Regions from separate parts of the Mesorhizobium sp. M2A.F.Ca.ET.046.03.2.1 genome, predicted to be linked through region 4. Evidence: riboswitches for the same ligand, from Rfam matches in the RefSeq annotation. Region 4 holds a riboswitch; each other region holds the start of a gene.
What was found. A riboswitch is a leader RNA that binds a small molecule or an ion and turns the genes downstream of it on or off. The one in region 4 is predicted to bind cobalamin.
Positions count from the first base shown of each region.

Region 1: another riboswitch for cobalamin. It lies ahead of EJ072_RS00305 (CbtB domain-containing protein); the one in region 4 lies ahead of metE (5-methyltetrahydropteroyltriglutamate--homocysteine S-methyltransferase).
Region 2: another riboswitch for cobalamin. It lies ahead of bluB (5,6-dimethylbenzimidazole synthase); the one in region 4 lies ahead of metE (5-methyltetrahydropteroyltriglutamate--homocysteine S-methyltransferase).
Region 3: another riboswitch for cobalamin. It lies ahead of EJ072_RS27145 (DUF1636 family protein); the one in region 4 lies ahead of metE (5-methyltetrahydropteroyltriglutamate--homocysteine S-methyltransferase).

Region 1 covers NZ_CP034449.1:46,052-53,463, forward strand. Annotated here, with positions in the region: gene EJ072_RS00285 (metalloregulator ArsR/SmtB family transcription factor) at 1-233, opposite strand, end outside; gene EJ072_RS00290 (DUF6428 family protein) at 276-797, shown strand; gene EJ072_RS00295 (PilZ domain-containing protein) at 1,033-1,305, opposite strand; gene EJ072_RS00300 (histidine phosphatase family protein) at 1,446-2,021, opposite strand; adenosylcobalamin (AdoCbl) riboswitch at 2,107-2,251, shown strand; gene EJ072_RS00305 (CbtB domain-containing protein) at 2,250-2,459, shown strand; gene EJ072_RS00310 (CbtA family protein) at 2,657-3,397, shown strand; gene EJ072_RS00315 (hypothetical protein) at 3,548-4,129, shown strand; gene EJ072_RS00320 (TetR/AcrR family transcriptional regulator) at 4,267-4,899, opposite strand; gene EJ072_RS00325 (VOC family protein) at 5,003-5,407, shown strand; gene EJ072_RS00330 (DMT family transporter) at 5,625-6,572, shown strand; gene EJ072_RS00335 (sulfite exporter TauE/SafE family protein) at 6,582-7,295, opposite strand; gene EJ072_RS00340 (cation diffusion facilitator family transporter) at 7,292-7,412, opposite strand, start outside.
Region 2 covers NZ_CP034449.1:683,146-690,557, reverse strand. Annotated here, with positions in the region: gene EJ072_RS03430 (MFS transporter) at 1-121, opposite strand, end outside; gene EJ072_RS03425 (TetR/AcrR family transcriptional regulator) at 242-835, shown strand; gene EJ072_RS03420 (hypothetical protein) at 966-1,946, shown strand; gene bluB (5,6-dimethylbenzimidazole synthase) at 1,947-2,672, opposite strand; cobalamin riboswitch at 2,715-2,892, opposite strand; gene EJ072_RS03410 (histone deacetylase family protein) at 3,008-3,934, shown strand; gene EJ072_RS03405 (exodeoxyribonuclease VII small subunit) at 3,938-4,189, shown strand; gene EJ072_RS03400 (DUF2277 family protein) at 4,228-4,494, shown strand; gene EJ072_RS03395 (pirin family protein) at 4,504-5,424, shown strand; partial or broken gene dxs (1-deoxy-D-xylulose-5-phosphate synthase) at 5,866-7,412, shown strand, end outside.
Region 3 covers NZ_CP034449.1:5,699,516-5,706,927, reverse strand. Annotated here, with positions in the region: gene EJ072_RS27175 (NADH-quinone oxidoreductase subunit E) at 1-722, opposite strand, end outside; gene EJ072_RS27170 (NADH-quinone oxidoreductase subunit D) at 724-1,914, opposite strand; gene EJ072_RS27165 (NADH-quinone oxidoreductase subunit C) at 1,924-2,529, opposite strand; gene EJ072_RS27160 (NADH-quinone oxidoreductase subunit B) at 2,534-3,115, opposite strand; gene EJ072_RS27155 (NADH-quinone oxidoreductase subunit A) at 3,106-3,471, opposite strand; gene EJ072_RS27150 (winged helix-turn-helix domain-containing protein) at 3,807-5,006, shown strand; cobalamin riboswitch at 5,037-5,240, shown strand; gene EJ072_RS27145 (DUF1636 family protein) at 5,280-5,705, shown strand; gene cobW (cobalamin biosynthesis protein CobW) at 5,708-6,745, shown strand; partial or broken gene EJ072_RS37035 (cobaltochelatase subunit CobN) at 6,763-7,412, shown strand, end outside.
Region 4 covers NZ_CP034449.1:1,295,453-1,302,864, reverse strand. Annotated here, with positions in the region: gene EJ072_RS36585 (cold shock domain-containing protein) at 1-247, shown strand, start outside; gene EJ072_RS06265 (MucR family transcriptional regulator) at 413-874, opposite strand; gene EJ072_RS06260 (DUF982 domain-containing protein) at 1,116-1,418, shown strand; gene EJ072_RS06255 (DUF982 domain-containing protein) at 1,684-1,932, shown strand; gene metE (5-methyltetrahydropteroyltriglutamate--homocysteine S-methyltransferase) at 2,661-5,015, opposite strand; cobalamin riboswitch at 5,105-5,305, opposite strand; gene EJ072_RS06245 (HAD-IIA family hydrolase) at 6,061-6,834, opposite strand; gene EJ072_RS06240 (NAD-dependent succinate-semialdehyde dehydrogenase) at 7,323-7,412, opposite strand, start outside.

The DNA.
Region 1 (7,412 bases), 1.2 Mb from region 4:
TCGTACTCGGCGCTGTAGACGATCGAGCGGGCATCACGCCGCGCGGTGACGAGGCCGGACCGTTCCAGTTCCTTGAGGTGGAAGCTGACATTGGAGGGCGAGACCTCCACCTGTTCGGCGAGCGAGCCGGCGGAAATGCCTTCCGGTCCGGCAACGACCAACAGGCGCAGCAGGCGCAGGCGGGTTTCCTGCGACAGCGCGCCAAAGGCGATCAGGGCTTGACGTTCATCCACGTTTCGATAATCCTTGAAATATTGAAATGAGGAATAGCCGACATGCTGTCTTCTGACAATCATAAAAACGCCGCCCCGATCGACCCCTCCGACCTGACCATCGGCGACCTGCTGGGCGCGCTGGCCGACTACAAGGACAGGCCGCTGGTGTTCCGCTATGACGGGCAGACGGTTAAGCCAGGCTATCATGTCACCGAGGTGAAGGCGGGCCAGTTCTCGGCGCTGGATTGCGAGGCCAATCCGGAATCATGGTCGGAGATCTTCGTCCAGCTATGGGACGTGGACGAAGGCGGGCCGGTCCATATGCCGGCCGGCAAGTTCGCGGCGATCATCCGCAAGGTCTCGGATCACGTGGCTCTCGACCAGTCGGCGAAGCTGACCTTCGAGGTCAGCGACGGGATCCGCCCGATGGAGCTGCACCGCGCAGCCCAGCCAAGCGTCGTTGGCGGCGCTATCGAGGTCGTGCTTTCGCCACGGCCAGCGAGCTGCAAGCCGCGTGACCGCTGGCTGAAGGAACAGGCGGCCGCTGGCAAGCCGTGCTGCGGAGAGAACAGCTGCTGCTGACCCGGCGAACGGCGCAGAGCGCCGCCGTGCTTTAGAATCTGATCATGCCATTGTGCTGCAACAAATAGAGGGCCACGAGAATGATAGCGATCAGCGCCACCCAAACGGCTGTCCTGCTCATGCACGAATCCCAATTGATCGGCCCCCATGAACGCACGCGCCACGGTTGCGTTCCCGATGTGCCGGGTTGCATGCCGTCCGGACAGGATCAAGTCGCGAATTGCTGAGAACCGCGTCAGTCCTTCGGCGCGTTGCTGTAGAGCGCCACGCCGATGCGGTCGTTGCGCCGCCACCGCACCAAGGCGCGATAGGTCATATCGTCGGCTGGGACCTCGAGCAGGAAGCGTTCCGGGATCTCCGTATCGGCGGCGACGCGCAACTCCGCGCCCTGCTCGTGCTGATTCCTGACCGAGCAGCCGATCCTGACGGCACCGGCAATGATCGTGGCTTCCTTGAGCACGAATTCGCGCGCATGAAGACGGCGCTCGGTCTCGGGATAATTGGCCATATCCGGCGGCTCCTAAGGCAAGGCTCTCCTCGCCACTGGGCAGCACCATAGCAGCAAGGCGTTTCCGTTCCGTTAGCGGTTGCTGAAACAGCAGGATTCGTCTGCACCGCGGCCCATTAGCAGAAAAGCTGTTTCCGGCGCTATCTCGCGCCGGCGACCCCGCTCGCGTGCAGCACCCAGCGGCGGCCGTCGTTGCGGAACTCGGTGAGCGACAGCGGCTCGATGTCGATCTTCCAGACCGAGGAGAGCGGCGCGCCCAGCACATGCACGATGGCGGCGCGGATCGGCACGGCATGGGTGAGCGCGACGGTGTGGCCGCCCCCCTCGCCGGCCAGCCGCTCCATCAGCGCGGCACCCCGCCGGGCGACGGCGGCAAGCGATTCGCCGCCATGGGGTGCGGCGTCCGGATCGGCAAACCAGGCCGCCATGCCTGCCGGGTCCTCGGCCTGCACCTCCTCGAAGCTTTTGCCGGCCCAGCGCGCGAAATCCTGCTCGGCAAGCAGCGGCTCGACGGTCGCGTCAAGGCCAAGCGCCTCGGCCGTCCTGCGCGCGGCGAGCGCCGGACTTGTCCAGACGCGGTCGGCCCGGCGCAGCGACGAAGCGATCGCGCCGGCGCGGTCGAAGGCGCTCGGCTCCGGCGCCTCGTCCGATGGAAAGCGGCCCTTGCGCGCGGCCTGCGTCGCGCCGCTTGCGATCATCGTCAGGCGGGCGAACATCCCAAAACTCCGTGGTCCAGTGAAATTTCGGCCAGGCGAAGCCGCGTTGGCCATTACATGTCGTTGACAGGCGAACGAAGTGCTGACAAGTGTTTTAGCGCTATACGGGATTGGAAGCCGGTGCGAGTCCGGCACGGTCGCGCCACTGTGATCGGCACCAGCCGAAAGTCAGGCCTTATCCCGCAGCACAGTTGGATCAACGGGACGCAGCATCCCACAGGAGGTCAAATGTCCGACACCACTTTCGCCCCGACCTACGGCCCGGTTGCGATTCCCGTCCGCGAGCTTCTGCCCTGGGCAATCTTCGCCGGCCTGATGCTGATGCTGATGATCTATTTCGTCGGCGCGGAAGAAGGCGCGACCTCGCTGATCCGCGGCACGATGGTGCATGAATTCGTGCATGACGGCCGCCACCTGCTCGGCTTCCCCTGCCATTAGGATCGGTTCAGCGAAGGCTGAACCGTCCTAGGTTTTGGTCTGACGCGCAATCCCGGACGGAAAACCGTTGCACACTTTTCCTGGAATTGCTCTGGAGCGGCTTCGGCATCGCTGATGCCGTTCTGAGATTTGGCCTAATGCAATTCCGGGCGGAAAACGCTCAATTTTTCCGGGAAATTGCTTGAAGGGACTCTGACATGGTCGGAAAACTTTTGCTGCGCGGCATGCTTGTCGGGCTAGTGGCGGGGATTCTGGCGTTCGCCTTCGCCCGCGTCTATGGCGAGCCGCAGGTCGACAAGGCGATCGCCTTCGAGGAACAGCAGGCGCAGGCCGCCGGCGAGGCGCCGGAGCCCGAGATGGTCAGCCGCGTCACGCAGGCAGGCATCGGTCTGGCGACCGGCGTGCTGGTCTATGGCGCGGCGCTTGGCGGGCTGTTCTCGCTGGTCTTCGCCTATGCCTATGGCCGGCTGGGCTCGCTCGGCCCGCGCAGCACCTCGGCGCTGCTGGCGCTGCTCGGCTTCCTTGCCGTGATCGTGGTTCCGAGCCTCAAATACCCGGCCAACCCGCCCGCGGTCGGCAATCCCGAAACCATCGCCTACCGCACCGAACTGTTCTTCATCATGATCGTCATCTCGATCGCCGCGATGGTGGCGGCGGTGGGCCTGGCGCAGCGGCTATGGAGCAAGCTCGGCGCCTGGAATGCCTCGATCGTCGCTGGGCTCGCCTTCCTCGTCGTCTTCGCGCTGGTGAAGGCGGCGCTGCCCGACATCAACGAAGTGCCGGAGAACTTCTCGGCGACGGTGCTGTGGCAGTTCCGCGTCGCCTCGCTCGGCATCCAGCTGGTGCTGTGGACCGTCGTCGGGCTCGGCTTCGGCGCGGTTGCCGAGCGCGTGGTCGCCGTGCGCGACCAGCGCGGCCCCGCCCGCCGCTACGCTTGAACTCCCATGCGTTGGCCGCCACGGTTCCGTGCCCTGGCGGCCAAAGCGGCTCAACGGTCGACACGAGGGCTGAGCCGCTTTGGTCTTCTGTTTTCTCGCAATTCCGGACGGAAAACCGCGGCACAATTTTCCTGGAATTGCTCGGTTGCAGTGCTGCTCGCCCTGCTGGCGGCAGCCTCGGCGCAGGCGCATAGTGGCTCCTCCGCTCCGCCTCCCCCAGGCATCCAGATCCCCAGCCTAACCCACGGCCAGATGGCTGTGATCGCGCGCTATCGTGGCGACATCCTGGATTTTGCCCAACGCCAGACCGTGACCGACCCGACCTTCCGGCGGCTCTACAATCACGGCAATCTGCAATACACCTACTGCCTCTGGGGCTTGATGCCGGGAAGCCTCGGCGACGAGGAGAGCCCGTTCAACGAATGCAGCCACGCCTATCTCGCCACCGCCAAGGCGCTGCTCACCTATATGGCGACGATGCCCGCAGCCGAGCGCCAGGCGAAAGTGCTGATTTCCGACATCGACGCCGACATGGTGCGCAGCGGCGCGTCCTGGATCCTGTGCCAGTTCAGCGGTGAGGCCTTCAGCACCGGCGCGGTGATCGAGCCCAGATGGCGGGACATGGTGTTCCACCTGCCGAGCCTGGCGGTGCTGCTGGTCACGATGGCGGCGCTCGCCGCCGCAAGTTGGGCGATCTTCCGTCTGCCCTCGCCGCGGGCCGGCACCGTCTAGAACGATTCAGCCGTCGCCTAGCCGATCGCGTTGGACTCTCAGGCGCTGCTCAACTGACTGAGGCCGGCCGACCTCCTACGACACCAGGCGACGTAACGCGGCTCGTTGCGCCGCGCAGATCGTGCCAGGCGGCGCGACTATTTCGAGCGTGCCCCATAGGCGGCAAGGAACGCTTCGACCGAGGCATCGGCGTGGCGCTCAAGGTCGGCTTTCGAGCGCGGGTTGCTTCCGGTGAACATCGCTTCGTTCATCGGAATCCAAAGCAGCATGCCAAAGAAATGGCTGGCCGCCAAACGGGGATCGCCGGTCTGCAACAAGCCTCGGCTGGTGAGCTTTTCAAAGCACTCCGCCACCGAGGCAAGCATGCGCTCAAAGCCTTTGTCGTACCAGCTACGGCCAAGCTGCGGCATCCGATCGGCATTGGCGATAATCAGACGCCGGAGCTTCAGCAACTCGTCGTTCATCAGCGTCGTGGTCAATCGCCGGGCAAGCTGCTGCAGGCCGCCCTCCAGGAATTTTGCCTCGGAAAGCAGCATCGTCACGGACTCGACAACGTCGTTGACCTGAGAAGCGGTGGACTCCACGACTTCGGTGAAAAGCGTCTCCTTGTCCGTGAAATGCTTGTAGACAGTCTGCTTCGAAGCGCTCGCCCTGGTGGCGATCTCCTCCATGCTGGTCCCATCGTAGCCCTTGGCGATGAAGGCGGCGGTCGCCGCCTCGATGATCTCACGATCCTTACGGGCCGATCTGGTCTCAACAGCAATTTTCATAGCGCCCCTCTATCAGTACTAGACGGTACCGTTCCCGTATGATAGCCATCGAGACAGTACTAGACTGACTAGTACCCGTCAATGAAACGGAGGTTTCAACCCGATGACCCAAATGCTCTTCCTCAATCTGCCGGTGCGCGATCTGCAGCCAGCGACCAAGTTTTATCTCGCGATCGGCGGCACGCTCAACCCGCAGTTCTCGAACGACCAGGCCAGCTCGATCATGTTCTCCGATTCGATCGGGGTCATGTTGCTGACGCACCAGCACTACAGCCAGTTCACAGCCCGTCCGATAGGCGATGCCAAGCGCGAGAGCCAATTGCTGATCGCGCTGACCGTCGACAGCAAGGACGCGGTCAACGCGGTCATCGAGAAAGGTGTTGCAGCGGGCGGCCGCGCCGATCCCAACCCGGCACAGGATCTCGGCTTCATGTTCAACCGTCACATAGAAGACCCGGATGGCAATGTCTGGGAGTTCCTGTGGATGAACCCCGCAGCCATGCAATAGACCGTCCGTATCGCCCTTTGCCGGGAACGACACCCTGGAAGCGGCGGGGCACCCGCCCCGTCGCTCCCGTGTTCGGGCCAAGCCCGCCATTGTCCTCGACTTGATATCTCGGTGCATGCCCCTGCGGCCGCCGGTCCGGCTGGCGCATTGCGGCGAGCTGGCGTAAGCGTCGGCGCCTGCCCAATCCTGGGTGGAATCGCCGCAACCGCCAGCAGCCATGCTCCTTTCCGAAGCCCTTGCCGTCACCGCCGCCTTGTGCAGCGCGCTGAGCTCCATGTTCCTCAGCGAGCTCAAGGGGCGCGTTCCCCTGCTCCAGCTTGCCCGCTGGCAGATGCTCGCGACTTTCGTGATGACCGGCTCTGTGTCGCTGGCGATCGGCGGCTGGCACACGATCGGCGCGAGGGAATTCTGGCTGCTCGCCGGGTCGAGCTTCGCCGGCATCAGCATCGCCAGCACGACCTATTTCGCCACCATCTATTCGGTCGGCCCGCGGATCACGGCGCTGCTCTTCTCGCTCACCTCGCCCTTCGCGCTGGCGCTCGGCTATCTGGTGCTCGAGGAAACCATCAGCCGCTGGCAGGCGCTGGGCGTGGCGCTGGTGCTGGCGGGCATCGTGCTTGCCATCGGCATGCCGCGGCGCTTCCTCAAGCGCGGCGAGCTGGCGCCGGCTATGCCGGTCGTCACCCCTTCCACCGTGCCGGTCAGCACCGTGCCGGGCCCGCCGCTCACCGGCCGCATGGGACCAGGCATCGTGCTTGGCGTCACGACAGCGCTCGGCCAGGCGATCGGCACCCTTCTGGCCAGGCCCGCCATGGCGGCCGGCGTCGAGCCGTTCACGGCCATGGCGCTGCGTTCCGGCCTCGCCGTCATCCTGTTCATCGCGCTCACGGCAACGCCGTTCGGCAAGGGCAAAAGGGAGGCCGTGCAGTTCGGCACGGTGGGACTCGCCGTGCTGTCCGCCTTCGTCGGCACCTCGCTCGGCATGTCCTGCCTGATGGCCGCGTTGCGCACCGGCAATGTCGGCATCATCTCGACGCTGTCCTCGATGACGCCGGTCATCATCCTGCCGATGGTGTGGCTGCGCAGCGGCCAAAGGCCGACCGCGACCGCCTGGGCCGGCGCGCTGCTGGCCATCGCCGGCACGGCGCTGATCAGCGTGAGGTGACGCGTTCCGCTACCCGAAGATCTGATGCAATGCCGCGCCAACCAGAATCAGCCCGGTCGCGATCTCCAGAAAGGTGGCCACACCGGCCGTGCTCGATCCCAGCCGTTCCAGCGCGGCTACCGACCCGCTGCGGAACAGCACCGCCAGCAGCACGACGATACCGAGCGTGATCGCGACGCCCACCATCATCGCGACAGCGAAGACAAGTCCGGCCCAGGGTATGCCGCGCGAAATGGCATAAGTCATGACGAACAGCGTCAGCGGGCAAGGGATCAGTCCAGCCATGAAGCCGACCGCTTCGCCCTCATGGACGTGATGATGATGACGGCCGCGCAGCGCGCGCCAGATTATCCACACGCCGATCAGGCCGAGCAGCCCACGGCTCAGCGTTTCCAGCGCGGGAGCGCGGCCGACGCTGCCCAGCGAGATCGAGACGAGCGGCAGCGCCAGCACCGCGATAAGCACCGCCAGCGTGATATGGGTGAAGGAAAGGGCGAGCGAGGCGAGCAATCCACGAGCCAATTTCACCTGCGAGCCGGCGATATAGGCGGCTAGCAGTGTCTTCGAATGGCCCGGCGTCAGCGCGTGAGCCGCCCCGAACACGACGCCCATCGGCAGGACCGCAAGGAGCGTAAGCCAGTTGCCGTCGCCGGCGAACGCCTTGAGGTGCTGCGCCACCGCCAGGTAAATCTCGCGTTGGTAGTCAAAGAGCGCCTGTATCATCCATGCGCGTGCTCGTGCTGGTGGCCTTCCGGCTCGGCCATGGCGAAGGGCAGGTCCTCGCTGTCCTGACCGGCCGCCAGTTGCAGCCTGGCGCTGAACTCATGCGGCTCGGCCGGC
Region 2 (7,412 bases), 610 kb from region 4:
GCGACAGCATCGCCACGATGCCGATCGGTGCCATGGCGATCGGCAAGCGCGCGACGAAGGCGGCTGTGGCGAAGCCTTTCGTGCCAGGAGCCCGAAAGATGTCCGCATAGGGGTTTCGCATGATCCTGCTCCTCGACAAGGGTGCATACCACAATTACATACGTTGCGTATGAATGTGAGATAGTTCATACGCCGCGTATGTAAATTGGCATACGAAGCGTATGTGAATAGGGCCAGAGCCATGCACAGACCGCGCAAGGAGATGATCGCCGAGACGCGCGCCAAGCTGATCGCGGCCGCCCGCCACGCCTTCGGCACGGTCGGCTATGCCGAGTCCTCGATGGACAATTTCACCGCGTCGGCCGGCCTCACGCGCGGCGCGCTCTACCATCATTTCGGCGACAAGAAGGGGCTGCTGCAGGCCGTGATCGCCGAGATCGACCGCGAAATGGCCTTGCGCGTCAACGAGGTGGCCTCGAGGGCGCCGACGCGCTGGCAGCATTTCGTCGACGAGTGCACCACCTATATCGAGATGGCGCTGGAGCCGGAAATCCAGCGCATCATGTTCCGCGACGGCCCGGCGGTGCTCGGTGACCCGGCGCAGTGGCCGAATGCCAGCGCTTGCATCGCCTCGATGACCGACCACCTGACGAAGCTGCAGGAAGAGGGCGTGGTCGTCACCGATGTCGACCCTGAGACAACCTCGCGGCTGATCAATGGTGCCAGCAGCCAGGCCGCGCAGCGCATCGCCAATTCGAATGATCCGGAAGCCACCTCGAAGAAGGCGATCGCCGCCTTCAAGCAACTGCTCGAAGGCTTACGCCAAAAGCCCTGAGGCACGCTTGGGTAACCAAGCCACCGCGTTGTGCACCGGTTTCGGGCCGGTGCAACCCTGCCGCGATTGACAATCTATGGGGCGAGCGCATCCTCCTGCGCCATCTCTTGGGGCGTGGAGAGTCGGGGCCATGTGGGACTTCAGCATTGGCCGGTCTGTGTCCATCATGATGCGGACATGGCCGTTCATCGTCTTTCGCATGATCGTCTATTTCGGCATCACAGTCGCCTACATCATGGCGACCGGCACGGGCGCCAGCGTCGGCTACGGTGTCGGTCATATCTCGACCGATCCGGATGGACCGATGTCCTTTGCGCTGTGGGGTGGCGTGGTCGGCTTCGGCATTGTGTCGATCGCCGTCTACTGGATCCGCGAATACATCCTTTATGTGCTGAAAGCCGGCCATATCGCCGTCATGGTACATCTGATCGACGGCCATGACGTGCCCGACGGCCAGGGCCAGATCGCCTATGCCAAGGAAGTGGTCAGCCAGCGTTTCGCCGAGGCCAACATCCTTTTCGTCGTGGACCAGCTGGTCAAGGGCGCCATCCGCGCCATCACCGGCCTGATCGGCGGCGTTGCCGCCTTCCTGCCCATTCCGGGCCTGAGCGGCCTAGTCAGCTTCATCAACACGGTGATCCGCCTGTCTCTGACCTATGTCGACGAAATCATACTCGGCTACAACATCCGCATCAATTCGAACTCGCCCTTCGAGACGGCCCGGCAAGGCGTCGTGCTGTACGCCCAGAACGGCAAGCACATGGTCAAGAACGCCGTCTGGCTGGCTGCGATCATGTGGGGCGTTTCTTTCGTGATTTTCCTGTTGATGCTGGCGCCTGCCGCCGCGATCCTCTGGGTCATGCCCGGACAGCTTGCCGGCTGGGCCTTCGTGCTGGCCATCGTCTTTGCCTGGGCCTTCAAGGCGGCCTTCATCGAGCCCTTCGCCATCGCCTCGCTGATGCAGGTGTATTTCGAGACCATCGAAGGCCAAGTGCCCAATCCAGAATGGGACAACCGCCTCGCCGAGGCGTCGTCCAAATTCAGGGAGCTGCGCGACAAGGCGCTGGGCTCCTTCGGCGGCTCGCGCTGGGATACGCCCCGGGCCGCTTGATCACTGCTGGCGACCTAGCCTTGCAATCGCCGATTTGAGCGGCGCCTCGCCGGCGCCGCGAAACGTCTCGCTCATCACCAACTCGGGCAGCGGCAGGCGCTTGCCCCAGCCATGCGCTTCGAGGTCCGGCTTCGGCGCGAATGCCGAGACGCGGCCGACGCAGAGATAGGCGATCGGCGTGACATGCTCGGGGATCGACAGAAGCTTCTTCAGCGCCTCCGTCTCGATGATGCTCACCCAGCCGACGCCGACGCCCTCGGCGCGTGCCGCCAGCCAGAAATTCTGCACCGCGCAGACGGTGCTGTAGAGATCCATCTCCGGATTGTGCCAGCGCCCGAGCGGTGAGTCCTTCGACCGCTGCCGGTCGCAGGTGATGCAGAGATTGAGCGCGCTTTCGCAGATGCCTTCGAGTTTCAGCTTCCGGTAGAGCGCCTGCCGTTCCGCCTCGATCGCCGGCAGTTCCTGCTCGCGCGCGGCGAGGAACAGGTCGCGCACCTGTCTGCGCCGCTCGGCATCACGGATGACGATGAAATTCCACGGCTGCATGTAGCCAACAGACGGCGCATGGTGCGCGGCGGTGAGAAGCCGCGCCAGCACACAGTCATCCAGATTGTCGGGGACAAAATGGCTGCGCACGTCGCGCCTGGTGAACATCGCCCGGTACACCGCGTCGCGCGCCAATTGGTCAAAGTCGTCGCCACACGCGGCGATCGCTGCTGCCGTCATCGCTTTTCCCCTTGCGACAAGCAGTCCCCCGCCTGACCAAGCGGAAAACCATGTCTGCCGGGCCGGTCTTCTGGCTCGGGATCGTCCCGCTCCGGCGCCTTCCCGTCATCGACAGTGGCATTTGCCGGCGCGGTCCCCCTCACAGCGTTGGGCACGCCACGGAATAAAACCGTGTTCCCGATTCTCCCGCGTCGCGGGCACCAGGCAGCGGGACGACCTTACCGCGAAGTTCGGCACCCGCCAATGGCGCGGACGACATGGGCTGGCGCAATTTCCCCAGCCATTCGGCTTTTCAAACATGGTCATTACGGCCGCGGGTGCCTAGATTAGGCGCCATGGCCACCCGTCTCTACACGCACCCAATCTTCCTCGAACACCTCACGCCGCCCGGCCACCCCGAGCGGCCTGACCGCCTGCGCGCCATCGAGCGCGTGCTGGACGACGAGGCGTTTTCGGCGCTCGACCGCGTCAAGGCGCCGGAAGGCGATGAGAAAACCATCGTCTATGCGCACCCCGAGACTTTCGTCGAGCGCGTGCGTGCGGCGATCCCCCGGACCGGCATCGTCTCGATCGATGCCGACACCAGCGCCAGCCCGAAAAGCTGGCAGGCCGCGGTGACGGCGATCGGCGCGGCCAACGCGGCGGTCGACGACGTCTTCGAGGGCCGCGCCTCAAATGTCTTCGTCGCCGCCCGCCCGCCGGGACATCATGCCGAAAAGGCTACGGCGATGGGTTTCTGCCTGTTCAACACGGCGGCCATCGCCGCCCGCTATGCGCAGAAGAAGCATCAGGCCGAGCGCGTCGCCATCGTCGATTGGGACGTCCATCATGGCAACGGCACGCAGGACATCTTTTGGGACGACCCGTCGGTGCTCTACTGCTCGACCCACCAGATGCCGCTTTACCCGGGCACCGGGGCGAAGAGCGAGACCGGCGCCGGCAACATCGTCAACGCGCCGCTCGCGCCGCGGACCGGCAGCGACATGTTCCGCGACGCCTTCCTGTCGCGCGTGCTGCCGTCGATCGATGCGTTCGCGCCGGACCTGATCATCATTTCTGCCGGCTTCGACGCGCATCACCGCGATCCGCTGGCCGAGATCAATCTGACCGAGGACGATTTCGACTGGGCGACCGGCCAGTTGATGGAACGCGCCGGCCGCCACAGCTCCAACAGGCTCGTCAGCCTGCTGGAAGGCGGCTACGATCTGCAGGGACTGGCATTTTCAGTCGCCGCCCATGTCGGGCGGCTGATGAAGGGATAGGGTATGGCAGTGGAAGGCAATGAGGACGTCAAGGCGATGAGCTTCGAACAGGCGCTCGACGCGCTGGAGAAGATCGTCGACGATCTGGAGCGCGGCGACGTCCCGCTCGACCAGTCGATCAAGATCTATGAGCGCGGCGAGGCGCTGAAGGCGCATTGCGACCGACTGCTCAAGGCGGCTGAGGACAAGGTTGAGAAGATCAGGCTGTCGCGCGACGGCAAGCCGGTGGGAACGGAGCCGCTCGATGCGGAATAGTTTGGGTGGGCAGAGCAAGCAGGTAAGGAGTTCAAGCCATGTGCCGCAACATCAAGACCTTGGCCAATTTCGAGCCGCCGGCGACCAATGACGAGGTGCATGATGCAGCGCTGCAATTCGTGCGTAAGCTGAGCGGCTCGACGAAACCGTCCAAGCGCAACGAGCATGCTTTCTATCACGCCGTGGAAGCGATCGCCGCCGCCGCGCGCGAACTGATCGATTCGCTCGAAACCAGCCAGGAACCGCGCAATCGCGAGGAAGAGGCCGCCAAGGCGAAGGCCAGGTCGGCGTTGCGCTTCGCCTAAGGGATAATCATGAGCTTTTTTCCCGGAAACGACCCTGAGCCCGGCGATGCCTTCGCCTGCGACCAGATCGAGCTGATGGTCATCCCGAACGCCAAGGACATCGGCGGCTTCGCGGTGCGCCGCGCCTTGCCGACGGCAAAACGCCGCCTGGTCGGGCCGTTCATCTTCTTTGATCGCATGGGCCCGGCCATCCTGCGCGCCGGCCACGCGCTCGATGTGCGCCCGCACCCGCATATCGGGCTCTCCACTGTCACCTATCTGTTCGACGGCAAGATCAGGCATCGGGATTCGCTCGGCACCGAAATGGTAATCGCGCCGGGCGACGTGAATTTGATGACCGCCGGGCGCGGCATCGTTCATTCCGAGCGCACCCCGGAGGAACTGCGCGGCGCGCCGATGTCGGTCTCCGGCCTGCAGACCTGGCTGGCGCTGCCGGACGGCAAGGAGGAGATTGCCCCGGTGTTCGCCAACACGTCGGTGGCCCGCTTGCCTGAGATCGATGCCGGGGGCGTCAGCGGCCGCATCGTCATCGGCGAATTCTCCGGCCTGCGCTCGCCGGTCGCGACCGCATCGGACACGCTTTATGCCGATCTGCGCCTGGCGGCGGGCGCCAGCGTGCAAATTCCGGCCGATGCCGAAGAGCGCGCCATCTACACGCTGGAAGGCGACGTCTCGATCGCCGGCGATGTTTTTCCGGCCGAGCGGCTCCTTGTGTTCAAGCCGGGCGAGGAGATCGTCGTCTCCTCCGAGCGCGGCGCGCATTTCATGCTGTTCGGCGGCGCTTCGCTCGGTTCCCAGCGCTACATCTGGTGGAATTTCGTCTCGTCCTCGAAGGAACGCATCGAGCAGGCCAAACAGGAATGGAAGACTGGCCGCTTCGATATCGTTCCTGGCGATGAGGAAGAGTTTATCCCGCTGCCTGAGGGTTAGTTCTCGAGCACACAGAATTTTTAACGGCTCGGATATGCGTTTCTAGGTGCATGCCTTGGCGATTGGCCGAAACGTCCCTTGCGTCGTCATCCTATGGCGGAGCAAGGAGCGAAGCGACGCGGCGCAGACCATAGGATCCATGCCGTGACTTCCAAGCGTTGCAACGGTGCAGAATTCTGCTCCGCTGCGCTCTTCGGCCAGAGTCACGGCATGGATTCCAGGGTCTCCGCGACGGAGCTTCGCTCCTGCTTCGCCCTGGAATGACGACGTTGGGGGGGCTTCCGCCAATTCCAGCCGTTTTCGATGGCTTGCCAAAACAAGCAGCGCCACGCGTCACTGGCGCGCATTTACATTCGCCCGGCGGCGGCCTATGCCGCGCATGATTAAGGCGCAATCTGCTGGTAGCGCCGTGTTCGATCAATTGAGGCAGGACGCGCCCGAGTGAAGCCAGACACGCCGCTGCTCGACAAGGTCCGCATCCCGGCGGACCTGCGGAAGCTCGATGAGGGGCATTGCCGCAGCTTGCCGCCGAACTCCGCGCCGAGCTGATCGACGCCGTTTCGCAGACCGGCGGCCACCTTGGCGCCGGTCTCGGCGTGGTCGAGCTGACGGTTGCGCTGCATTATGTCTTCAACACGCCGGACGACCGGCTGATCTGGGACGTCGGCCACCAGGCCTATCCGCACAAGATCCTGACCGGCCGCCGCGACCGCATCCGCACGCTGCGCCAGGAAGGCGGCCTTTCCGGTTTCACCCGGCGGGCCGAGAGCGAATACGACCCATTCGGCGCCGCACATTCCTCGACCTCGATTTCGGCCGGTCTCGGCATGGCCATGGGACGCGACCTGTCGGGTGGCCGCAACAATGTCATTTCCGTCATCGGCGACGGCTCGATGTCGGCCGGCATGGCTTTCGAGGCGCTGAACAATGCCGGCGCGCTCGATGCTCGCCTCATCGTCATTCTCAACGACAACGACATGTCGATCGCGCCACCGACCGGCGCCATGAGCGCCTATCTGGCCAGGCTTGCCTCCGGCAAGGCCTATCTAGGCTTACGCGATTTCGGCAAGAAGCTGACATCCTATCTCGGCAAGCGCGCCGACCGCGCCATCACCCGCGCCGTCGAGCATGCGCGCGGCTATGTCACCGGCGGCACCCTGTTCGAGGAGCTCGGCTTCTACCACATCGGCCCGATCGACGGGCACAATCTGGAGCATCTGATCCCGGTGCTGAAGAATGTGCGCGACAACGGCAAGGGCCCGGTGCTGATCCATGTCGTGACCCAGAAGGGCAAGGGCTACGCGCCTGCGGAGGCCGCGGCCGACAAATATCACGGCGTCAACAAGTTCGACGTCATCACCGGCGCGCAGGCCAAGGCGCCGGCCAACGCGCCCGCCTACACCAAGGTCTTCGCCGAGAGCCTGATCCAGGAAGCGCGCGAGGACGAGCGCATCGTCGCCATCACCGCCGCCATGCCGAGCGGCACCGGCCTCGACCTGTTCGGCGAGGTGTTTCCGTCCCGCACCTTCGATGTCGGCATCGCCGAGCAGCACGCGGTGACCTTTGCCGCGGGCCTCGCCACCGAAGGCTACAAGCCTTTCGCCGCTATCTATTCGACCTTCCTGCAGCGCGCCTACGACCAGGTCGTGCACGACGTGGCGATCCAGAAGCTGCCGGTGCGTTTTCCCATCGACCGCGCCGGCTTCGTCGGCGCTGACGGCGCCACCCATTGCGGCGCCTTCGACACGACCTTCCTCGCGACGCTGCCGGGCTTCGTCGTCATGGCCGCGGCCGACGAGGCGGAGCTTCGCCATATGGTGCGCACGGCGGCGTCCTATGATGACGGTCCGATCGCCTTCCGGTATCCGCGCGGCAACGGCGTCGGCGTCGACATGCCGGAGCGCGGCTCGGTGCTCGAGATCGGCAAGGGCCGTGTCTTGAAAGAGGGTACCAAGGTCGCGCTGCTTTCCTTCGGCGCGCGGCTGCAG
Region 3 (7,412 bases), 3.0 Mb from region 4:
GCTTGCGAGACGACGGCGGCAGGGGCAGCAGCCGGCGCCGCGGCGGCGGCGTCCTTGGCAGCCTTCGCGGCCGCCTTGGCTTCCTTGTCACGCGTCGACTTCAGGATCGCCTTTTCGCTGGTAAGCGTCTTCAAACCATCGGCCGGCTCGGAGCCATGGCGGCCGTTCTGCGGCCCCGGCTTGACCTCGGCGCCCTTGCCGGCGTCGTAGAGATCGATGATCTCGGCCAGCCGCTCAGGCGTCAGGTCCTCGAAAGTGTCCTTGAAAATCATGACCATCGGCGCGTTGACGCAGGCGCCGAGGCATTCGACCTCCTCCCACGACAGCGTGCCCTTGTCGTTGGTGTGGAACTGGTCGTGATGGATCTTCGAGCGGCACACATCCATCAGCGCTTCCGAGCCGCGCAGCATGCAGGGCGTGGTGCCGCAGACCTGGATATGCGCGCGCGTGCCGACCGGATTGAGCTGGTACTGCGTGTAGAAGGTCGCGACCTCGAGACCACGGATGCGCGGCATGCCGAGCATGTCCGAGATCGTCTCGATCGCCGCCTTGGTGACCCAGCCTTCCTGCTCCTGCGCGATCATCAGCAGCGGGATAATGGCCGACTGTTCGCGCCCCTTCGGGTATTTGGCGATCCACTGCTGCGCTGCCGCCGCATTCGCCTCGTTGAAGGCGAAGGTGGCTGGCTGGACGCTGGCATCTGCGAGACGACGAACTGACATTTTAGCGATCGACCTCACCAAACACGATGTCGAGGGAGCCAAGCACGGCGGTGACGTCGGCCAGCATGTGGCCGCGGCACAGGAAATCCATGGCTTGCAGATGCGCGAAACCGGGCGCGCGCAGCTTGCAGCGATAGGGCTTGTTGGTGCCGTCGGAGACCAGATAGACGCCGAATTCGCCCTTGGGCGCCTCGACGGCCGCATAGACCTCGCCGGCCGGCACGCGATAGCCCTCGGTATAGAGCTTGAAGTGGTGGATCAGCGCTTCCATCGAGCGCTTCATTGCGGCGCGCTTCGGCGGCACGACCTTGCCGTCGAGGTTCGACACCGGGCCTGCGCTTTCCTTGCCGAGCAGCAGATCGACGCACTGGCGCATGATCTTGGCCGACTGGCGCATCTCTTCCATGCGCACGAGATAACGGTCGTAGCAGTCGCCGTTCTTGCCGACCGGGATGTCGAAATCCATCTCGGAATAGCATTCATAAGGCTGCGATTTGCGCAGGTCCCAGGCGGCGCCCGAGCCGCGCACCATCACGCCCGAAAAGCCCCAGGCCCACGCGTCGGCCAGCGACACCGTGCCGATATCGACATTGCGCTGCTTGAAGATGCGGTTGCCGGTCAAAAGCGCATCGAGGTCGTCGATCGACTTCAGGAAAGGGTCGATCCACTTGCCGATGTCCTCGACCAGCTTCTGCGGCAGATCCTGGTGCACGCCGCCCGGCCGGAAATAGGCTGCATGCATGCGCGAACCTGAGGCGCGCTCGTAGAACACCATCAGCTTTTCGCGCTCGACGAAGCCCCAAAGCGGCGGCGTCAGCGCGCCGACATCCATCGCCTGCGTCGTCACATTGAGGATGTGCGACATGATTCGGCCCATCTCGGAATAGAGCACGCGGATCAGCTGACCGCGCTTCGGCACCTCGATGCCGAGCAGGCGCTCGGCCGCTAGCGCGAAGGCATGCTCCTGGTTCATCGGCGCGCAATAATCGAGCCGGTCGAGATAGGGCACGGCCTGGAGATAGGTCTTGGCCTCGATCAGCTTCTCGGTGCCGCGGTGCAGCAGGCCGATATGCGGATCGACGCGATCAACAACTTCGCCGTCCAGTTCGAGGACCAATCTCAAAACACCGTGCGCTGCAGGGTGTTGAGGTCCAAAGTTAATGTTAAAATTACGGACGGAGGTTTCAGCCATCGTGGCGCCTCAGTTTGCCTTCGCCTTCTCATCGCCGGGCAGCACATAGTCGGTGCCTTCCCAAGGCGAGAGAAAATCGAAATTGCGGAATTCCTGCTTGAGTTCGACCGGCTCATAGATGACCCGCTTGGCCTCGTCGTCGTAGCGAACCTCCACGAAGCCGGTCAGCGGGAAATCCTTGCGCAGCGGGTGCCCCTCGAAGCCGTAGTCGGTGAGGATGCGGCGCAGATCCGGATGGCCGCTGAACAGCACGCCGTACAGATCGTAAGTCTCGCGCTCGTACCAGTCGGCGCCGGGATAGACAGCGGTCAGCGACGGCACCAGCGTTTCCTCGTCGGCCTGGACCTTGAGGCGGATGCGCACATTCTGCTTCGGCGACAAAAGGTGATAGACGACGTCGAAACGCTTGGCGCGCGACGGATAGTCGGCGCCGCAAATGTCGATGATCGAGATGAACTGGCAGCGCACATCGTCGCGCAGGAAGGTCGCTACTTCGATCAGATTGCCCCGCTCGACCGAAACGGTCAGCTCGCCATAGGCAAGCACGGCTTCGCCGATGCGGCCGGAGAGCTTCTCGCCGAGATAGGTGGAGAGTTCGTTCAACGCCAGGGTCATCGGCTCACCGTTCGATCGTGCCGGTGCGGCGGATCTTCTTCTGCAGAAGGAGAATGCCGTAGAGCAGCGCTTCCGCGCTCGGCGGGCAGCCGGGCACATAGATGTCGACCGGCACGACGCGGTCGCAGCCGCGCACCACCGAATAGGAATAGTGGTAGTAGCCGCCGCCATTGGCGCAGGAGCCCATCGAGATGACGTAGCGCGGCTCCGGCATCTGGTCGTAGACCTTGCGCAGTGCCGGCGCCATCTTGTTGGTCAGCGTGCCGGCGACGATCATGATGTCGGACTGGCGGGGAGACGCGCGCGGCGCGACGCCGAAACGCTCCGAGTCATAGCGCGGCATCGAGGTGTGGATCATCTCGACCGCGCAGCAGGCGAGGCCGAAGGTCATGAACATCAGCGAGCCGCTGCGCGCCCAGGTGATCAGCGCTTCGGTCGAGGTGACAAGGAAGCCCTTGTCGGCCAGCTCATTGTTGATTTCGAGGAAGAAGGGATCGTCCTCCCCCACCGGCCTGCCGGTGTTGGGGTCGATGATGCCCTTGGGCTTCGGCGCGACGAGGGTGCCTGAACTGTCGTTCAATCCCATTCCAGCGCTCCTTTTTTCCATTCATAGGCAAAGCCGATGGTCAGCACCGCCAGAAACACCATCATCGACCAGAAGCCGAGCATGCCGAGCTTCGAGAAGGACACCGCCCACGGGAACAGGAAGGCGACCTCGAGATCGAAGATGATGAACAGGATCGACACCAGGTAGAAGCGGATGTCGAACTTCATGCGGGCGTCGTCGAACGAGTTGAACCCGCATTCATAGGCGGAAAGCTTTTCCGGATCGGGATTGCGATAGGCCACCAGGAAGGGGGCAATGATGAGCGCCAGACCCACGATCATCGCCACGGCGATGAACAGCACGATAGGCAGATATGAACTCAGGAGTGCGCTCATGCGGCGGCTTTCCTTCGGCGGGGTAGTTCACTTTGATTACAGCAACGAACTCTAATGCGGAAGCGTGACAGTTTAACCGCTGAACCGTTTTAAGGGAGCCCATGCTGCAACGCGGCGAGGGTTAGCGCAGCGGTTTCGGTGACGCAAGTCAAACCTTGTTCAAATCGCGGCCCTGGACGCCATATCGGAAGAAACTGGTCCGATCCGCTCCTGTTTGATTTCCTTCGCTTTTTACTCCACTTTTCTCTCCTGACATATCTCCCGCCATTTGCCTGCTAGCATGGCCGGAATCACCGGCTAAAAATCCAACGGACGATCGGGGCAAGGACAGCTTGATGAAGGAGAAGATCTCGCTCGCCATGGCCAGGCGCATTGCGCTTGGATCACAGGGGTTCAACGACCCTCGTCCCGCAGGGGTTCCGGATCGCCGGCACCTTGCGCGCGTGCTTTCGCGAACCGGCCTGTTGCAGATCGATTCCGTCAGCGCCGTGGTGCGCGCTCATTATATGCCGCTCTATTCCCGCCTCGGCCCCTACCCGCTTGCGCTGCTCGACAACGCCGCGGTCACCCGCAAGCGCGCGGTCTTTGAATATTGGGCGCATGAGGCCTCGTTCCTGCCTGTCGAGACCTACCCCTTGCTGCGCTGGCGCATGCAGCGCGCCGAGCAGGGCGAGGAGATGTATCTCGGCCTGGCCAAATGGGGCCGTGAGCGCAAGGAAATGATCGACGAGATCTATAGAGAGGTCGCCGATTGCGGGCCGATCGCCGCCTCCGACATTGAGGGCCATAAGGGCAATGGCGGCTGGTGGGGCTGGAGCGAGGCCAAGCACGCCTTCGAATGGCTGTTCTGGGCCGGACGCATCACCACCGCCTACCGGCGCGGCTTCGAACGCTATTACGACCTGCCCGAGCGCGTTTTGCCGCAGGCCGTGCTCGACCTGCCCGTACCCTCGGTCGAGGACGCGCATCGCGAATTGCTGCGTATCTCGGCCCGTGCCCATGGCATCGCCACCTATGGCGACCTCCGCGACTATTTCCGGCTGGCGCCCGGCGATACGAAGGACCGCATCGAGGAACTGGTTGAAACCGGCGAATTGCTGCCGGTGAAGGTCGAAGGTTGGGATAGGCCCGCCTATCTCCATAAGGACGCGCGAATCCCGCGCCGGATCGAAGCGCGCGCCCTGCTCGCCCCCTTCGATCCCGTGGTCTTCGAACGCACGCGCACCGAAAAGCTCTTCAACTTTCGCTACCGCATCGAGATCTACACGCCGGCCGAAAAGCGCCAATACGGCTACTACGTGCTGCCCTTCCTGTTCGGCGACCGCATCGTCGCCCGCGTCGACCTGAGGGCCGACCGGCCTGCGAGCATCTTGCGCGTCCACGCCGCCTATGCCGAGGCCGGCGCGCCACCCGAGACGGCAGCCCAACTCTTCGAGGAGCTGAAGCAGACGCAGGGCTGGCTCGGCCTTGAGGCGATCGAAGTGACGCCGGCCGGCGACCTCGGACCGGCGCTGGCCGACATCGCAGTGTCGTAGCCGCGCGTTGACAGGCGCCTAGCCGTAAGCCTAAATCCTGACCCAGACGGTCTTCTCCCGGCAAAGGGAGGAGCCAAGAGGGAATGCGGTGCGGGCCAAAACCCAAATCCGCGGCTGTCCCCGCAACTGTGAGCGACGAGCCCCGGCCGAAAACCACTGGGATGTTCCCGGGAAGGCGGCATCTGAGGCGACGACCCGCGAGCCAGGAGACCTGCCGTCTGAGACTTTAAGTATCCGAATGCCCGGCGGGTTTTCCGGGCAAGGAGCCTGGTTTTGGATCGCAACGGCAGTTTCCCGGCAAACATCGCGGACATTTCGTCCGAGCCCGACGCGTCGGACGGCGTGACCGTCATCGTCTGCTCATCCTGCCGCGACGAGACCGGGTCCGATGCGCATCCGCGCGCCGGCGCGTTGCTGGCCGAAGGCACGCGCCGTGCTGCATCGGGCGAAAACATCCGCATCCGCACCGTCGAATGCCTCGGCAACTGCAAGCGCCGGCTGAGCGCAGCACTTCTGCGCGACGGCTGCTGGAGCTACGTCTTCGGCGATCTGGAAACGACCAGCGGCGCCGACCTCGTCGCCGGTGCAAAGCTCTTCGCCACTTCGACCGACGGCCTGATCCCCTGGCGCGGCCGGCCTGATTCCCTCAAGCGCGGCCTGGTTGCCCGCATCCCTCCCCGCGACATGCTGAAGGACTGACCATGAACGCTTCCGTTTCCCGCGTGCCCTGCACCGTCGTCACCGGCTTCCTCGGCGCCGGCAAGACGACGCTAATCCGCAACCTGCTCGAGAACGCCAAGGGCAAGCGGCTGGCAATCATCGTCAACGAGTTCGGCGATGTCGGCATCGACGGCGAGATCCTGAAGGGCTGCGGCGTCGACACCTGCCCGGAGGAAAACATCGTCGAGCTCGCCAATGGCTGCATCTGCTGCACCGTCGCCGACGACTTCGTGCCGGCGCTCGACCAGATCCTGTCTCGCACGCCGAAGGTCGACCACATCCTGATCGAGACCTCCGGCCTCGCTCTGCCGAAGCCGCTTGTGCAGGCTTTTCAGTGGCCGACGGTGAAGAGCCGCGTGACGGTTGACGGCGTCGTTGCCGTGGTCGATGGCCCGGCGCTGGCTGACGGCCGCGTCGCCTCGGACATGGATGCCCTCCAGGCGCAGCGCGCCGCCGACGACTCGCTCGACCACGACGATCCTGTCGAAGAAGTGTTCGAGGACCAGATCGCCTGCGCCGACCTGATCATCCTGTCGAAGAGCGACCTGATGGATGCGGCGGGCTCTGAGCGCGCCAACGCCGTCATCGGCGAGCATGTGGCGCGCGCCGTGAAAATCGTGCCGACCGCGCAGGGCAAGGTCGATCCTTCGGTACTGCTCGGCCTCGGCCTCGCCGTCGAGGACGACATTGAGAACCGCAAGACCCATCACGACGACGAGCTCGACCACGAGCATGACGATTTCGATTCCTTCGTCATCGACATCCCGTCGATTGCCAATCCGGACGAGTTGGCAAAGCGCGTCGCCCTTGCCGCAGAGCAGGAAAATGTGTTGCGCGTCAAAGGCTTCGTCGAGGTCGGCGGCAAGCCGATGCGGCTTCTGCTCCAGGCCGTCGGCCCGCGCGTCAACCATTATTACGACCGCGCTTGGACAGCCGAAGACGAACGCCGCTCGCGGCTTGTCGTCATCGGCCTCAAGGGGCTGAACCGCCCGGCGATCGAGCGTATCCTCGCCGGCTGAGGGAAATCCGGACTGCGATGCATATCCTCGCCACAACATCCGCTTCGCTCGACGATCTCGCCGAGCCGATCGACCTCAGGCAGACGCCTGCGGATGTCGTGGCGCTGTCCTTCACCGACAGCGACCTCGCCGGCCTGGCCGCTGCTTGGAAGGCCGATGCCGCGCGGCTGCCCTCGATGCGGCTGGCGGCTCTTCGCGATCTTCGCCACCCGATGTCGGTCGATCTCTGGATCGACAGCGTCGCCCGCCACGCCAGGGTCGTCCTCGTCCGCATCCTCGGCGGCTATGACTGGTGGCGCTATGGTTGCGACCAGCTCGCCGCGGTGGCGCGCGAGCGCGGCATCAAGCTCGCGCTGCTGCCCGGCGAAAGTCATGACGAGGACCAGCGCCTGATCCAAGGCTCGACCCTGCCGCGTGCGGAGCTGGACGCCCTGCTCGGCTATTTCCGCGAAGGCGGGCCGGCCAATATGAGCGCACTGGTGCGGAGGCTGGCGCGGCTTGCGGGAGCGGATGCGGCGGTTGCCGAGCCGGTCGGCGTGCCGAAGGCTGGGTATTATCAGCCGGGAGTTGGTGTCGTTGAGAAGCCGAACCTTTCAGTGGTCGGCGATCCTTCGCCCCCCTCTCTGTCCTGCCGGACATCTCCCCCTCAAGGGGGGAGATCAGCCGT
Region 4 (7,412 bases):
CTTCCTTGCTCCTGAAAACCGTGAGAAGGATATCTTCGTTCATGCCACCGGGCTGACCCGCTCAGGACTGAGCACGCTGATGGAGGGTCAGAAGGTGTTTGTCCAATGCGGGCAGGGCAAGAAAGGCCCGGAGGGTCGGAGCATCCGCTCGCTAGACCCATGCGTTGGTCGAAGACCGAAATCGCGTCTTAGACAAAGAAAAAGCCCGCTGCCGGGAGGAGGTGGCAGCGGGCTCGATTTCGAATGAGACACGGGAGGAGGTGCGCCCCATTCAGCGTCGGCACCACATCTGGGAGGAGTAGATGGCCGACAACATGATCATACCGATAGCCGCCGATATTGCAATGCACAAATCATCTCTCGCAGGTGCGAAATCATGCCGCATCGGCTTGGTCGATCGTTAAAAGTGCAGTCAGGCTGCGCCATTCTTGCGGGCACGCTTGGCAGGTGCCGACGTTTCCGGTTCCTTCGGCTTGCGGCCCAGACCCATGGTCTTGGCCAATGCCGAGCGGGCCGCAGCGTAGTTTGGCGCCACCATGGGATAGTCCGCCGGCAGCCCCCATTTCGCGCGATATTCGTCGGGCGTAAGGCCATGGTGGGTAGCCAGGTGACGCTTAAGCGACTTGAACTTCTTACCGTCCTCAAGGCTGACAATGTAATCGGGTGTAACCGATTTTCTGATCGGTACGGCAGGGTTGAGAGGTTCCGACTTTTCTGGTGCTGCACCACCGGCAGTGGCTTTCAATGCGATGTGGATCAGGCCGATAAGCCCAGGCAGTTCACTGACGGGAACAGGATTGTTCGAAACATAGGCTGAGATGACATGGGCGGTGAGTTCGATAAGGTTATCAGCTGTCTCAGTTTCTTCGGTCATGAAAACGCTCCTGCGGACTTAGACTAGGCGTGGGGAATCAATTCATAGCTTAATAGTGACGGCCGCCTTTGATGGCAACCAAGCCATTGCACGATCTGTTCGCGGATCGCTACACACCCGGCCGCAGTCGCAGGATAACTCTTCAACCGTCATCGTCCTGACAACACCGCTGTGCCATGGTTGTGCCGCGTCGATGCGGCGCCTCTTCACCCAAATTTATTCGGATAGTTCGGAGAAACGAATGAACGCTAAGGCTTTCAGCAACCCCCTTTTCGTGAAGCGCGCAACGCACATCATCCAAGAGATTGCCGGCCTTGCGGATGCCATCGATTTTCTCAATGAATGGCCTGAAGATCGCAGAGACATGATCCACGAGATCGCCCTGAGGGCATGCTACGATGCATACGATGGGCGCAAGCCGGTAAGTACGGCTCGCAATGCCTTTTTCGGCTTTGCGAAACGGGTCGACATATTGGAAGATCCAACCTCGGCGATGAAGTGGATTGCTGCCTGCAGATCGGGCAGTGGAAAAGTGCAGGTGTAGACCTCGACGACGTCTGGCAAGGCGCGTCAAACAGTGCACTATTGTCCGAGTTTCACGGCTAGACCGCGCGAATGAGAAGCAGTTCCTCACCGCCGACTACAAAAGTGCAGATCGCACGCAACCTGACTATGGCCAGACGCAGCTCATGGCGATCGCTTGGTCGTGAATGGCCAGCCTCAGTGGTGCAGGTGCATCGGTCGCGTTCGACTGAGTAAAGAAATACGACCGGGGCAGTTTGCCGCATAGTGGCTGTGGAGGAGGGGGGATGACCGGGTTGATCAGATTTGAGAGGCCAGTCGTTGTTCAGGTCAGCCGCCGCAGCTCAGAGCGCATCGTGGTGGACGTCAACGACGCGGCCGCTATCTTGCTGCGGGATCTGCATAATGAGACCGATAAACGCAGAATAGCGATGGACGTCTGTCTGCAGGTGTTACGCGGTAAGACCCATGCGCCAGCCGCTCGACGAGCTTTCGTCGCAGCCGCGCTCGAAGCACGCATTCTGCGCAACGATTGAGATTTATGACGCCGCTCATGAATTTCGGCCCTCTGCGCATCGCTGTTGGCCACGGTCCGAACATCCCTGCCGGCATCCGCCAGGAGCAAGCCAACCCCGTTACTTCCGCAATGGCTTTCCTGGTCGCGCGTGGGATCTTCCAACATCAAAACACAAGGGGTCCGCCAGCCAAGCTGCGGTCGTTCGGCTTCGCCTGCGCGGCGATCGTAATTGGAGACAGAGGCAGACGGGCCATTGAGCGAGAGTTGGCCGACTGCAGATGGCGGAGCGTCGATACTGTCACGATAGTCAACAGAAGTGCCGTTTGAACCTCCCCCCAGATTAGCCCTGCATCCGGTTTCCCGGAACACCCTTGGACCGGCCCCGCGTGATCGCCGATGCCTCTCCCGATGGTCGCCGATGTCGGAACGGAGGTTTCGGCGATCGCATCGGAAAGATGATAGTGATATTGGACTAGCTTAAATCCGGAGTAGTCCGAAACCGCTGGGGGTCAGCCGTCTGATCTCTGGCCGGCTCATTTGAGGGCCGGCCTGCTTCGATCGCCCGCCAACGCCCGCCTTCGGAACAGCTGGCGTGGCCGCGCCATAACAAGGCCCGACCAGACCAAGCTTACGGAGGCGCTTCGGTCGGCGGCAGGTCGATTTCTTTGGGTGAGCCGGATAGCCTCCTCAACCTACTTCGCCCGGGGTGCAGCGTCGCCGCTCACCGCCGGCAAGTGTCACCGAGTCCTACGCCGTTTGCGCTTTTTCCCGAATTGCGCGTGCCGCAGCCACCATGTTCACCAGGGCAGAGCGGACCTCCTCCCATCTGCGCGTTTTGAGGCCGCAGTCGGGATTCACCCACAGTTGGTCATCCAACAATCGATCGCGCGCAAGCATGATGAGGTTGGAAATCTCGCCCACTTCCGGGACCCGCGGCGAGTGAATGTCATAGACGCCAGGTCCGATATCGTTCGGATACTTGAAGGTTCGAAGCGTATCGAGCAGTTCCATCTGCGAGCGCGAGGCTTCAATGGAGATCACATCCGCATCCATTGCGGCGATAGCGTCCACGATGTCGCCGAACTCGGAGTAGCACATATGGGTGTGGATCTGGGTCGCATCCTCGACGGCCGTTGAAGCCAGCCGGAAGCATTCGACGGCCCAGTCGAGATAGGCCTCCCAGTCGGCCTGGCGCAGCGGCAAGCCCTCGCGCAGTGCGGCTTCGTCGATCTGGATCATCTTAGCGCCGGCCTTTTCAAGGTCGCTCACTTCATCGCGAATGGCGAGCGCGACCTGACGGCAGACGGCTGAGCGCGGAAGGTCGTCTCGGACGAAGGACCAATTGAGGATCGTCACGGGACCGGTAAGCATGCCTTTCACCGGCTTCAGCGTTAGCGACTGGGCATATCGCCACCAATGTAGTGTCATCGGATTTTGTCGCGACACATCTCCAATGATGATCGGGGGTCGCACAAAGCGCGAGCCATAGCTTTGCACCCACCCGTGTTGCGTGAAGGCGAAGCCGCAGAGCTGCTCGGCGAAATATTGCACCATGTCGTTGCGCTCGAATTCGCCGTGGACCAGCACGTCGAGTCCGATCTCTTCTTGCCAGCGAACGGCGGCTTTTATCTCTTTCTTCAGGAACGCTTCATAGTCGACGTAACTCAGCTGGCCTTTGGCATGAGCTGCCCGCGCCTTGCGAATCTCGGCTGTTTGCGGGAAGGAGCCGATCGTCGTGGTGGGGAAGGGGGGCAAGCCAAACACGTCGGCCTGAAGCTTGGAGCGGCCGGCAAATGCGCTCTTCCGGCGCGTCATGCCGACCTTGATCCTGGCGACCCGGCCTTCGACGAGCGGATCATGCACCTTGGCGGATGTCGCGCGAACGGCGGCAGCCTCAGCCGACGCCTCCAGTTCGGCGGCCACTGCGTCCCGGCCTTCGGCCAGGGCACGGGCGAGCACGACCAGCTCGTCGGTCTTTTGCGCTGCGAAGGCGAGCCACGACCTCACATCCGCATCGAGTGCCGTCTCCAAGTCCAGGTCGATCGGCACATGCAGCATCGAGCAGGACGGGGCAATCTCCACCCGCTCCAGCGGCCAACCGGCGACGATCGGCTTGATACGGTCAAATATCGCAGGCAGGTTCGCGCGCCAGACGTTGCGGCCGTCGATCAGCCCGAGCGAGAGCACAAGTTCCTTCTGCGCGAGCCGGCCGACGGCCTCCAACTGCTCTGGAGCGCGCACGAGATCCACGTGCAGTCCCGCCACGGGCAGAGAAATTGCGGTCTCGAGATTGTCTCCCAGCGATCCGAAATAGGTAGCGACCATGATCTTCAACTCGGGTGCTGCTTTCGACAGCCGGGAGTAGGCGAATTGGAGCGCATCCCGTTCGTTGGGAATCAGATCGAGCACGAGCGCCGGCTCATCGATCTGCACCCAATCGGCTCCCGCGAGCTTTAGCCTCTGCAGGAGTTCCTCGTAGACGGGCAGCAGCCGTGGCAGGAGCGCGATAGGGTTGAAACCTTCCTCAGGTGACTTCGCCAACTTGAGAAAGGTAACCGGTCCAAGCAGGACCGGGCGAGTGTGGATGCCGAGCGCCTTGGCCTCGAGGAAATGATCGACCGGTTTCGCCGACGAGAGGGCAAAGCTCTGATCGTCCCTGAGTTCCGGCACAATGTAGTGGTAGTTGGTGTCGAACCATTTGGTCATTTCCATCGCGGCAAGGCCCTGCCCATTGGCCGCAGGCTCGTCACCGGCAGGTCCACAATCCGCGGCCTGACCTTGATTGCCGCGCGCCATGGCGAAATAGATATCGAGTGGGACCTCGCCGTCAGTCCAGGCGTATCGTGCCGGAACGGCGCCGACCATGGCGACTGTGTCGAGCACGTGGTCATAAAGCGAGAAATCGTTGGACGGGATTTTCGACACGCCGCGATCGTGCTGCTCCCTCCAGCTAGCGGCACGCAGCGTCTTCGCCGTCGCGAGCAGATCGGCAGCGCGAGATTTTCCGGACCAGTAGTTTTCAAGCGCGAATTTCAGTTCCCGCCGTCGACCGATACGCGGCACGCCGAGCGTTGCTACAGGAATTCGTTGAGAGACAGTCATGCCATACCCCGATGGTTGGGGCGGGGGACAAGGAACCCGCGAATAGGCGGCACGAAGCCGAGCTACCGCGACCACCAGACACCCCGCCCGTGGACGTTGTTCGTCGTGGCAGGTCTCCTGGCTCGCGGGTCAAAGCCTCCGCCCGTCTTCCCGAGGCCGTTCGCCTCAGTGACATCAATGGGCTTGGCTCGCCGCTAACAGTTGCGGGGGCAGCGCCGGCATCGCACCGGCTTCCCTCTTAGCTCCGCTACGGCAGTGCCGCGCGAAGAACCATGACATGCGTACAATCACAGCCGCTTCGATCCTTGTCAATACCATATAACGAGATGTTTATGTGATTATGCGAGTAACACCTTGCGCTGATCGGTCTCTTTCGCCCAAAGCCGCTTACGAGGGTCGGGTCGGTCGAAAGGCATTCAGCGCCGCCCCGTCGCGCTCGAACTGCGCTCCACCGAAGTGCTTCAGGGTGTTTGCCGACTGGCCGGCCGTCGACGCAAGTGCCCGTTCGCCTTCCACAAACATGGGGGTCATCGGGTGCACTCACTTTTGGCCCGAAATCGAATTCGTCATGTCCGGACAACCAGACGAATGAAAGCGCGATGGCTTCCGTTTGATCGGCGCTCGTTGGAGGCGGCGCCCCTATTGTTGGAACGGCGTGATCATCAGGTGGTGCCTTCTCGGGTCGGCCGCGTCGCAGTGCTCTTGCACAGAGAACGCATCGTCGTGCCAACTGGGAAAATCGTTAGGAACGATGCAATCGCTCTGAAAGCATTGTGTGACATTGCGGACATCGTCGACGATCCGACAACGGGCGCACCCAATCACCGGATCAATTCCGGTGCGATCGCTGGAACGTGCAGAACCAAAGCAGTGAAGCTCACAATGAACTTGCTTGCCCTACATGGGTGCACTTCGACTAAGTTGTCACGCTTATCACTTCTTTTCTGGATGCGGGCCGGCTGTTCCTCCCGATCATTGCCCAGGTTGACGGCCGGCATGCGGAACGTAGAGGAGCGTTCGGTCTTCGTGTAGGGGTGCGTTCGGCTTATTGGTTCGCTATGATTTGGCCCAGATCGGCAAGGCACTCGACCACGTAGTCCGGTCTGAATGGAAACCGCTCTATGTCTGCCAGCTTGGTCACACCAGTAAGCACAAGGGCTGTTCTCAGGCCCGATTCCAGCCCCGCGAGCACGTCGGTATCCATGCGGTCCCCGACCATGATGGTATCGACAGCTCGAACTCCCAGCCGGTCGAGCGCGTCGCGCATCATGAACGGGTTCGGCTTCCCGACGAAATAGGGCTGACGGCCGGTGGCCTTCTCGATTAGTGCCGCGACAGCCCCGCACGCCGGATGGGAGCCCCGCTCGGTCGGGCCAGTGGCATCCGGGTTGGTGGCGAGAAAGCGCGCGCCCTTCGCCACAAGCTCAGCGCCAGTTGCGATCTGCTCGTAGTGGTACGACGTGGTGTCTCCGAGGACCACGAATTCGGGGGCAAACTCTGTTATTCGGCAGCCTGCCTGCCGCAGGGCCTCGACCAGACCGTGGTCGCCGATAACATAGGCAGTTGATCGGTGCTTTTGCAGCGCCATGAACCGCGCGGTGGCGAGCGCCGATGTGTAGATGTGCTCTGGCTGCACGGCGAAGCCAACCGCTCTTAGACGCTCGGCATGATCTTCTGGCGTGAACCGCGAGTTATTGGTGAAGATCTGAAAGGGCTCACCCTTGGCGACTAGCCCGGCAACATAGCCGACCGAGCCAGAAATCGGTTGGCCGCCCCGGACCAGGACCCCGTCCATGTCGAGCAGATGCGCTATAATCATTGGATCTCAACCCTCAATGTCTTTCGTGCATGCGCGGCCTGGGCACGTCTTGTGTCACTGAATCTTCTCCAGGCGAGAATGCCGGCGACTGTACCGATTCAGAGCGATGCGCGAAGGGGGCTCAGTGGGCCGTGCGGCAATAAGGAGGTTGCGGCGTAAACGTTTCGGTGCGCCAATTCGCCGTGCGGACGTCTTGCATCGTCGGGTTGACTACCTTCGCTGTCTCAGCGCACCTGATGCACAATCGCCTTCTTAGTTGCAGCAGACACCGGCCTGGCGAGACGTGCCGCGGTATGCATCTAGACGCCCAGCTACGTTGAAACCCCTCTACAGCGAGGAGGCAAGGTGCACCTGCGGACGGTAGGTTGCTCACCTATCCAAGCTTAAGGCGCGCAGGCGGGGGCACTGAAACGACCCGAAGCGGTCCGCGCTCGAATCATCTCTTTGGTTTGATCGTGCGCCGCCCGAGGTGTCCATCCAGATAGAGATCAGATGCCGCCCATGCAGAGGTATTTCATTTCGAGGTAGTCTTCGAGCCCGTGGCGGGAACCCTCCCGCCCGATGCCGGACTGCTTCAT